2 regions of the Actinomadura rugatobispora genome follow, and region 1 is predicted to be linked to the other one. Evidence: riboswitches for the same ligand, from Rfam matches in the RefSeq annotation. Region 1 holds a riboswitch; the other holds the start of a gene.

Region 1 (4,205 bases):
GTGCTGGAGCAGCGCGAAGTAGACGGCCGTGTTGGCCTGCGCGCCGCTGTGCGGCTGCACGTTGGCGTGCTCGGCGCCGAACAGCTCCTTGGCGCGGTCGATCGCCAGCTGCTCGGTGACGTCGACGAACTCGCAGCCGCCGTAGTAGCGCCTGCCCGGATAGCCCTCGGCGTACTTGTTGGTCAGGACCGACCCCTGGGCCTCCAGCACCGACACCGGCGCGAAGTTCTCCGAGGCGATCATCTCGAGCGTGGACTGCTGCCGGTCCAGCTCGGCGGCCACCGCGCGGGCGACCTCCGGGTCGGCGTCGGCCAGCGACTCGTTCAGCGGGTTCTTCGGGGACGGCACGGCTCAGGACTCCTCGATCAGCTTGCCGTAGGCCTCGGCGTCGAGCAGATCGCCGGGCTCGTCGGAGATCCGCACCTTGAAGATCCAGCCCTCGCCGTACGGATCGTCGTTGATCACCTTGGGCTCGTCGATCACGGCGGCGTTGATCGCGGTGATCTCCCCGCTGACCGGCGAGTAGATGTCGCTCACCGACTTGGTGGACTCGACCTCGCCGCAGGTCTCGCCGGCCTCGACCGCGTCGCCCTCCCCGGGCTGCAGTTCGAGGAAGACGATCTCGCCGAGGGCGTCGGCGGCGTGCGCGGTGATCCCGACGGTGACGATGCCGTCCTCGTTGCCGAGGCCCGACACCCATTCGTGCTCTTCGCTGTAGCGCAGCTGCTCCGGAACGCTCACGGTGGTATCTCTCTCCAGGTCTCAGGAACGCTTGTAGAAGGGCAGGGCGACCACGTCGACCGGCTCCCGGCGGCCGCGCACGTCGACGGCGAGTCCGCTCTCGTCCACCCCGTTGTCCACGTACGCCATCGCGATCGGCGTGCCCAGTGTGGGCGACGGGGCGCCGCTGGTCACCACCCCGCACGGCGTGCCGTCCGAGGTGACCACCTCGTACCCCTTGCGGGGCGCCCGGCGGCCGCGTGCGACCAGCCCCACGAGCCTACGGCCTGGCGGGGTCTGCGCCTGCGCGGCCAACGTGGCCTTTCCCACGAAATCTACGGGCTTGTCCAGCTTGACCACCCGGCCCAGGCCCGCCTCGAACGGGTTGGTCTCCGCGGTCAGCTCGTTGCCGTACAGCGGCATGCCCGCCTCCAGCCGCAGCGTGTCGCGCGCCGACAGCCCCGCCGGGGTCACGCCCTCGACCGCCGCCAGCTCCTTCCACAGCGGCACCGCGTCCCCGGCGGACACGAACAGCTCGAAGCCGTCCTCGCCGGTGTAGCCGGTACGGGCGATCAGCGCGTCCACGCCCGCGACCTCGTCCGCCATGATCGCGTAGTAGCGCAGGTCGGCCAGCGGCGCGGCGGTGAAGCGGGACAGGATCCCCTGCGCGTCCGGGCCCTGCAGCGCGATCAGCGCGTACTCGTCGGACCGGTCGACCACCCGCGCGCCCGGGAAGCCCGCCGCCCGCTCGGCCAGCGCCTCCCGCACGGTCGCGACGTTGGCGGCGTTCGCCACCACCATGAACGTCTCCGCGGCCAGCCGGTAGACGATCAGGTCGTCCAGCACCCCGCCGTCGGCCCCGCAGATCATCGTGTAGCGGGCCTTGCCGACGGCCATCGGGGACAGGTTGCCGACCAGCGCGTGGTCGAGCGCGGCCCCGGCCTCCGGCCCGTCCACGAAGACCTCCCCCATGTGGGACAGGTCGAACAGCCCCGCCGCGGCGCGGACGGCGCGGTGCTCGGCGGTCTCGCTCGCGTACCGCAGCGGCATCAGGAAGCCGGCGAAGTCGACGAGGTGGGCGCCGAGGTCGCGGTGGACGTCGTACAGCGGCGTCTTCCTGCCGGGCGCTGTGCTGGACATGGGTCGGCTCCTTCGTCGCGGGCGCGTGGTCCAATCGTCCCACCCGCACCGGGCGTGGTCGGTGCCTCCCCCTCTGTCATCGGCCGGTCGCGGCGCCTGAGAGCTTCACCCCGCGCCGACGAGGGCGGAGGGGCTTTCACCTTCGGCGGGGGACGGTGCGTCCCCGCTTTCCAGAGGTACCTGGTCCGCGCGGTCCTGGGGCCTGAGAGGTTCCGGGGAGGATTTGCTCCTTCGGCGTCCCCGGCTGGCTGCCAGGGCACTCTCCCGCGCGGGATCAACGGCTGGTCGCCAGGCTAGCAGCGGCGACGTCCCGCGACCAGACGCCCCCCGCCCCCCTGGGGGTGAACCGAAAGGCCCGGACGGCCGTATCACCGGCGGGTGCGGGTGCGCGAGTACGCGGCCGCCGAGGACCCGGATCACGTAACCTGAACGGGTCGCTGGAGATCACGACGGAGGGACGGGCGGGCATGGGCTGGTTGGCGGGAGTGCTGATCCTGTTCTTCGGCCTGCTGGCCTCGATCGCGCTGCACGAGCTGGGCCACTTCTCCTTCGCCAAGCTCTTCGGCGTCCGCACCCCGCAGTTCATGGTCGGCTTCGGCCCCACCCTCTGGTCGCGGCACAAGGGCGAGACCGAGTACGGCGTCAAGTGGATCCCGCTCGGCGGCTACATCCGCATGATCGGCATGCTGCCGCCGCGCAAGGGCGACCGGCCCGGCGAGGTCCGCCAGATCAGCACCGGCCCCTGGCAGGGCCTGATCGAGTCGGCCCGCGGCGCGGCGCTGGAGGAGGTCCGCCCCGGCGACGAGAACCGGGTCTTCTACGCCAAGAAGTGGTGGCAGAAGCTCATCATCATGTTCGCCGGGCCCGCGATGAACCTCATCCTCGCGGCGATCTTCTTCGGGATCCTGCTGATGGGCATCGGCACCCCCACCCCGCAGCCGGTGATCGGCTCGGTGGCCAAGTGCGCGATCCCCGCCGGCTCCAAGCTCACCGACTGCCCGCAGGGCTACACCCCGACCCCGGCCGCCTCCGTCGGCCTCCAGGCCGGCGACCGCATCACCTCCTACGACGGCCGCGCGATCACCTCCTACGACCAGCTGCAGGGCCTGATCCGCGACTCCGGCGGCCGCACCGTCGCGGTCACCGTCCAGCGCGACGGCAAGCCCGTCCCGCTGCAGGTGCCCGTCACCCGCAACCAGATGTACGACCTGAAGGACACCGACAAGGTCGTCAACGTCGGGTTCCTCGGCATCACCCCGCTCCAGGAGCGCGAGCGCCAGGGCCCGGTCGCGGTCGCCGGCTACATGGGCGAGCTGACCGCGCACACCGCCGGCGCCCTGCTGCGGATGCCGGAGAAGATGGTCGGGGTCTGGCAGGCCGCGTTCGGCGACGAGAAGCGCGACCCCAACGGCCCCATCGGCGTCGTCGGCGTCAGCCGCCTCGGCGGCGAGATCGCCGCCTCCGAGAGCCCCACCGTCGAGAAGGTCGCGATGTTCGTCGCCCTGCTCGGCTCCCTCAACCTCGCCGTCGGCATGTTCAACCTGATCCCGCTGCTGCCCCTGGACGGCGGCCACATGGCCGGGGCCCTCCTGGAGGGCCTCAAGAAGGGCTTCGCCCGCCTCTTCAAGCGCCCCGACCCCGGCTACGTGGACGTGGCCAAGGCGCTGCCCGTCACCTACGTGATGGCCGCCGTGCTGATCGTCATGGGCGGCCTCCTCATCTACGCCGACCTGGTCAACCCCATCCGCTTCGCCGGCTAGCGCGGGCCGTGTTTCAGGCCCGGCCCACGGCGCTCGGGCGAATCAGGTTCTCAGTCGGTGACGAGGTCATCGGTGGCCCGCCGACCGGCCGATGTCGTGCGGCCGAGGAAGTCGACCAGAAGTTCGAGTTGGTCGGCTGTGTACTCGGCACATATCCCGTCCATCGACGCATTCATGCCGGAAAGCAGCCGGAACAGGTCGGAATTGCGGTCGCGAAGAGCGCGGACGACGACCGCGCGACGGTCGACGGGGTCGCGCTCCCGGGCGATCCAGCCACCGCGTTCGAGCCGGTCGAGGACGCCGGTCATCGTGGCCGGATGCATGCCGGTGCGCCGTGCGACGGCCGTGGGGCTGAGCGGGCCTTCCCGGTTGATCAGGTCGAGGCACTGCAGGTCGGCGTCCTTCAGCTTGAGATGCGCGCTGACGTGGTGGTTGAGCAGCGACAACTGGATGTTCATCTCGCGCAACGACTCCTTGAGCGCATTGCTCAGCCGCCGGTGGCGTCGCCTCTCGTCAGCGCCACCAGAAACCTCGGGTCCCATATACCGCGCTCCCCGTACCGTATGAATCGCCGATCAGAGCGTA
Region 2 (4,205 bases), 4.6 Mb from region 1:
GTGATCTCCGCCAGCCGGTCCTCCAGCTCGCCGATCAGCTCCAGGTAGCCGCGGGCCTGGTCGACCGGGGCGAACGGGTGGATGTTCGCGAACTCCGGCCAGGTGATCGGCTCCATCTCGGCCGTGGCGTTGAGCTTCATCGTGCAGGATCCGAGCGGGATCATCGACCGGTCCAGCGCGATGTCCTTGTCCTGCAGCCTGCGCAGGTAGCGCAGCATGGCCGTCTCGGAGCGGTGCTGGTGGAAGACCGGGTGGGTGAGGTACGGGCTCTCGCGCCGCAGCCCGCCCAGGCCGTCGCCCTCCGCCCCGCCCGACATCGCGCCCTCCAGCCCGAACGCGCGCCAGACGACGCCGAGGTGCTCGCCGGTGGTGGTCTCGTCGCAGGCGATCGCGACGTGGTCGGCGTCCACCGGGCGCAGGTTGACCCCGCCCTCGCGGGCGCGCTCCACGACCTCGGCGGCGCGGCCCGGGACCCGGGCCAGGACGGTGTCGAAGAAGCGGTCGTGCACGACCTCGACGCCCAGCGGCCCGCGCAGCCCGGCGGCCAGCGTCCGCGCGTGCCGGTGGACGCGCTGGGCGATCGCCGCCAGCCCCTCGGGCCCGTGGTAGACGGCGTACATGCTCGCCATGACCGCCAGCAGGACCTGGGCGGTGCAGATGTTGCTGGTGGCCTTCTCGCGGCGGATGTGCTGCTCGCGGGTCTGCAGCGCCAGCCGGTAGGCGGCGGCGCCGTCGGCGTCGACCGACACCCCGACCAGGCGTCCGGGGAGCTGCCGCTGGATGCCCTCGCGCACCGCCATGTAGCCGGCGTGCGGGCCGCCGAACCCGTACGGGACGCCGAACCGCTGCGCCGAGCCCACGGCGATGTCGGCGCCCGACTCGCCGGGCGGCCGCAGCAGGGTGAGGGCCAGCAGGTCGGCGGCCACGACGACCTGGGCGCCGCGCTCGTGCGCCTGCGCGCTCACCGGGGCCAGGTCGCGGACCGCGCCGGAGGCCCCCGGGTACTGCAGCAGCACGCCGAAGAAGTCGCCCTCGGGCAGGCCCCCGGCCAGGTCGGCGGTGACGACCTCGATGCCCAGCGGGACGGCGCGGGTGCGCACGACCTCGATCGTCTGCGGGAGCGCGTCGGCGTCCACCAGGAACGTGCCCGGCTCCTTGCGCTTGGAGACGCGGTGCGCCAGCGCCATCGCCTCGGCGGCGGCGGTGCCCTCGTCCAGCATGGACGCGTTGGACACCGGCAGCCCGGTGAGGTCGCTCACCACGGTCTGGAAGTTCAGCAGCGCCTCGAGCCGGCCCTGGGAGATCTCCGGCTGGTACGGGGTGTAGGCGGTGTACCAGCCGGGGTTCTCCAGGACGTTGCGGAGGATGACGCCGGGGGTGATCGTGCCGTGGTACCCCAGCCCGATCATCGAGGTCAGCACGGTGTTGCGGGACGCCAGCTCGCGCAGCCGGTCCAGCGCGGCGGTCTCGCTCAGCGCGGGCGGCAGGTCGAGGGGCCGGCCGGTGCGGATCGCGGCGGGCACCGCGCCGTCGATCAGGGCCTCGGCTCCGGAGTAGCCGATGGCCGCCAGCATCCGGTCCTGGTCGGCCGGCGCGGGCCCGATGTGCCGGTCGGCGAACGCCGAGCGGTGCTGCTGCGGCGAGGCCACGGGGGCGAAGTACTGGTCGGTCATCGTGGGGAGCCTCCTGGGCTTCTGCGGTCGCTCAGGGCCGCCACCGCGCCCTGCCGGGCCGGCGGCGGTCTCCCCCTCTGTCATCGGCACCTGAGAGATTCGCCCGCGGTACGGGATTTGCCCCTTCGGTGAGGCCCGTTCCCCCTGCGATGGGGGCCACGCCTGCTTTCCAGAGGTGCCTCGCCCGAGCGGTCCTTTTGCCTGAGAGGTTCCGGGGAGGGTTGCCCCTTCGGCGCCCCACGCTGGCTGCGTGGAGTCTCTCCCGCACAGGGTCGACGGCATCTTTCCCCCGAAAGCCTATCCAACCTCCGGGCGGAACGATCGTGACGGGCCCCGGTCACGGGCGGCGGAGGTGCCGCGGACGTCCGCCACCGGCCCCGAACCGTTGATCTCGGGTGGCTACGGACCAGTACGATTGCCCACAGCTCACGGGGAAGGGACCTGCCGTACGAGCGCTTGGTCGAACGGCGGGTCGGGGCGCGGGCGGCGCCCTTTCTCCGCGGGGTCCGGCGACGGCCCCGAAAAATGGGGGGCCGCGGGGGCCAGGAGGGTACGAATCACCTTGAACGTGCGAGCGGTCGGAGCGGGCGCCGCGCCCGACGGCGCGACGCCCCTCCCGGGACGCTGATCACAGTGAAGGGTCCGGACGGCGGTGTGGGCGTGACACAGACCCACCGGCAAGAGCACGAGGACGAGCGCGAGGACGCGGCGGCGCGGCCCGGCCAGGCCGCCACGGCCGTGCCCGTCGACGAGCCGCCGCGGCCCGACCGGATCCGCAGGCCCTCGGACGCCATCCGCTTCGCCGCCTCGCTCGCGGGGCTGGGCGCGGTCATGCTGCTGGTGTCGTTCGCCCCGCAGGCCACGCACGGCCTGCAGACCGACATCTCCGAGACCACCGCGCACGCCCCGCTCTTCCTGCTCACGCTGGCCACCATCGCCTCCAGCTTCGGGGTGCTGGCGGTGCCGGTGGCCTTCGCGGTGGAGCGGCTGTTCCACAAGGACGGGACGCGGGTCGCGATCGCGCTGCTGGCCGCGGTGATCGCGTTCGCCGTCACCATCCTGCTGGACGACCTGGTGATCACCTCCGCGCCCGGCGGGGTCCTGGACTCCCTCATCTGGGGCGGCACCGACACCGCCCCGGTGCACACCGACATCGCCCCGGTGATCGCGTTCGTCAGCGCGGTGGGGATGGCCGGCCGCACCCGCTGGCAGGCCGCCACCTGGTCGATGATCGGGCTGGCCGCGCTCACCGGCCTGACCGCCGCCTACGCCTCGGTGGCCGCGCTGGCCGCCACCTACTTCCTGGGCAACGCCATCGGCCACGGCACGCTCTACGCCGTCGGCACCCCCAACCCGCGCCCGCCCGGCCTCGCGGTCGTCGCCGCCCTCGAACGCCTCGGGCTGCGCACCGTCCGGGCCCAGAGGTTCCAGCCGGACGACCTGCCCGAGGTCCGCCGCTACGGGGTCAGCGTCGCGCACGCCCCCGGCGCCGTCCCCACCGACACCTCCGGGGTCGCGCTGCCGCGCGGCGACTGGCAGCTGGAGGTCCGCGTCCTGGACCGCGACCAGCAGACCGCCGGCGTGCTGTACCGGGTGTGGCGGCTGGTCCGGCTGCGCGAGGCGGCCCCCCGCCGCCCGGTGCGCTCGCTGCGCCGCTCGCTGGAGCAGGAGTCGCTGATGGCCTACGCGGTCGACGCCGCCGGGGCCCGCACGCCCCGGCTGGTGGGCACCTGCGAGGTCGGCACCGAGGCGGCCCTGATGGCCTACGAGTACGTGCCCGGCGCGCCGCTCGACGCCGTCCCCGACGACGACCTCACCGACGCGGTCCTCACCGACGTCTGGGGGCAGTTCAAACGGCTGCAGTCGGCCCGGCTGGCGCACCGCCGGCTGGAGGGCGGCGCCATCCTGATCTCCGACCGGGGCCACGCGTACCTCACCGACCTGCGCTCGGGCGAGATCGCCGCCGGCGACCTGGCGCTGCGCCTGGACCTGGCGCAGCTGCTGACCACCCTGGCGCTGCGGGCAGGGCCCGAGCGGGCGGTCCGCACCGCCGTCGAGGTGCTGGGCGAGCAGGCGCTGGCCGCCGCGGTGCCGCTGCTGCAGCGGGTGGCGCTGTCCCGCGACACCCGCGCGGCGCTGCGGCACGACCGCGAGCTGCTCACCCGGATCCGCGAGCAGATCGTGCGGCTGAAGCCGGAGAGCGAGGCGCCGCCGATCCGGCTCGAGCGCTTCCGGCCCCGCACCATCTTCAGCATCGTGGCGCTGACGGTCGCGGCCTACATCGTCGTCCCGCAGCTCAGCAGCGTCGACCCGGTCCGGCTGGTGGCGGGCGCCGAGTGGTGGTGGATGGGGGTGGCCCTGGCCGCCGCCGCGCTCACCTACCTGGCCGCCGCGTTCATGCTGATGGGCTTCGTCCCCGAGAAGCTGCCGCTCGGCCAGACCGTGCTGGCGCAGGTCGCGGCGTCGTTCGTGAAGCTGGTGGCCCCGGCCGCGGTCAGCGGCGTCGCGCTCAACACCCGCTACCTGCAGCGT

The links. Region 1 has a riboswitch for glycine ahead of gcvT (glycine cleavage system aminomethyltransferase GcvT). Riboswitches for the same ligand answer to the same signal wherever they lie in the genome.
Region 2: another riboswitch for glycine. It lies ahead of gcvP (aminomethyl-transferring glycine dehydrogenase); the one in region 1 lies ahead of gcvT (glycine cleavage system aminomethyltransferase GcvT).

The regions. Positions count from the first base shown of each region.
Region 1 is NZ_AP029191.1:3,374,157-3,378,361, reverse strand. It holds gene ACZ466_RS14265 (serine hydroxymethyltransferase) at 1-348, opposite strand, end outside; gene gcvH (glycine cleavage system protein GcvH) at 352-741, opposite strand; gene gcvT (glycine cleavage system aminomethyltransferase GcvT) at 763-1,860, opposite strand; glycine riboswitch at 1,927-2,039, opposite strand; glycine riboswitch at 2,041-2,137, opposite strand; gene ACZ466_RS14250 (M50 family metallopeptidase) at 2,328-3,620, shown strand; gene ACZ466_RS14245 (MarR family transcriptional regulator) at 3,671-4,162, opposite strand.
Region 2 is NZ_AP029191.1:11,261,711-11,265,915, forward strand. It holds gene gcvP (aminomethyl-transferring glycine dehydrogenase) at 1-1,673, opposite strand, end outside; glycine riboswitch at 1,741-1,852, opposite strand; glycine riboswitch at 1,853-1,948, opposite strand; gene ACZ466_RS50490 (lysylphosphatidylglycerol synthase domain-containing protein) at 2,334-4,205, shown strand, end outside.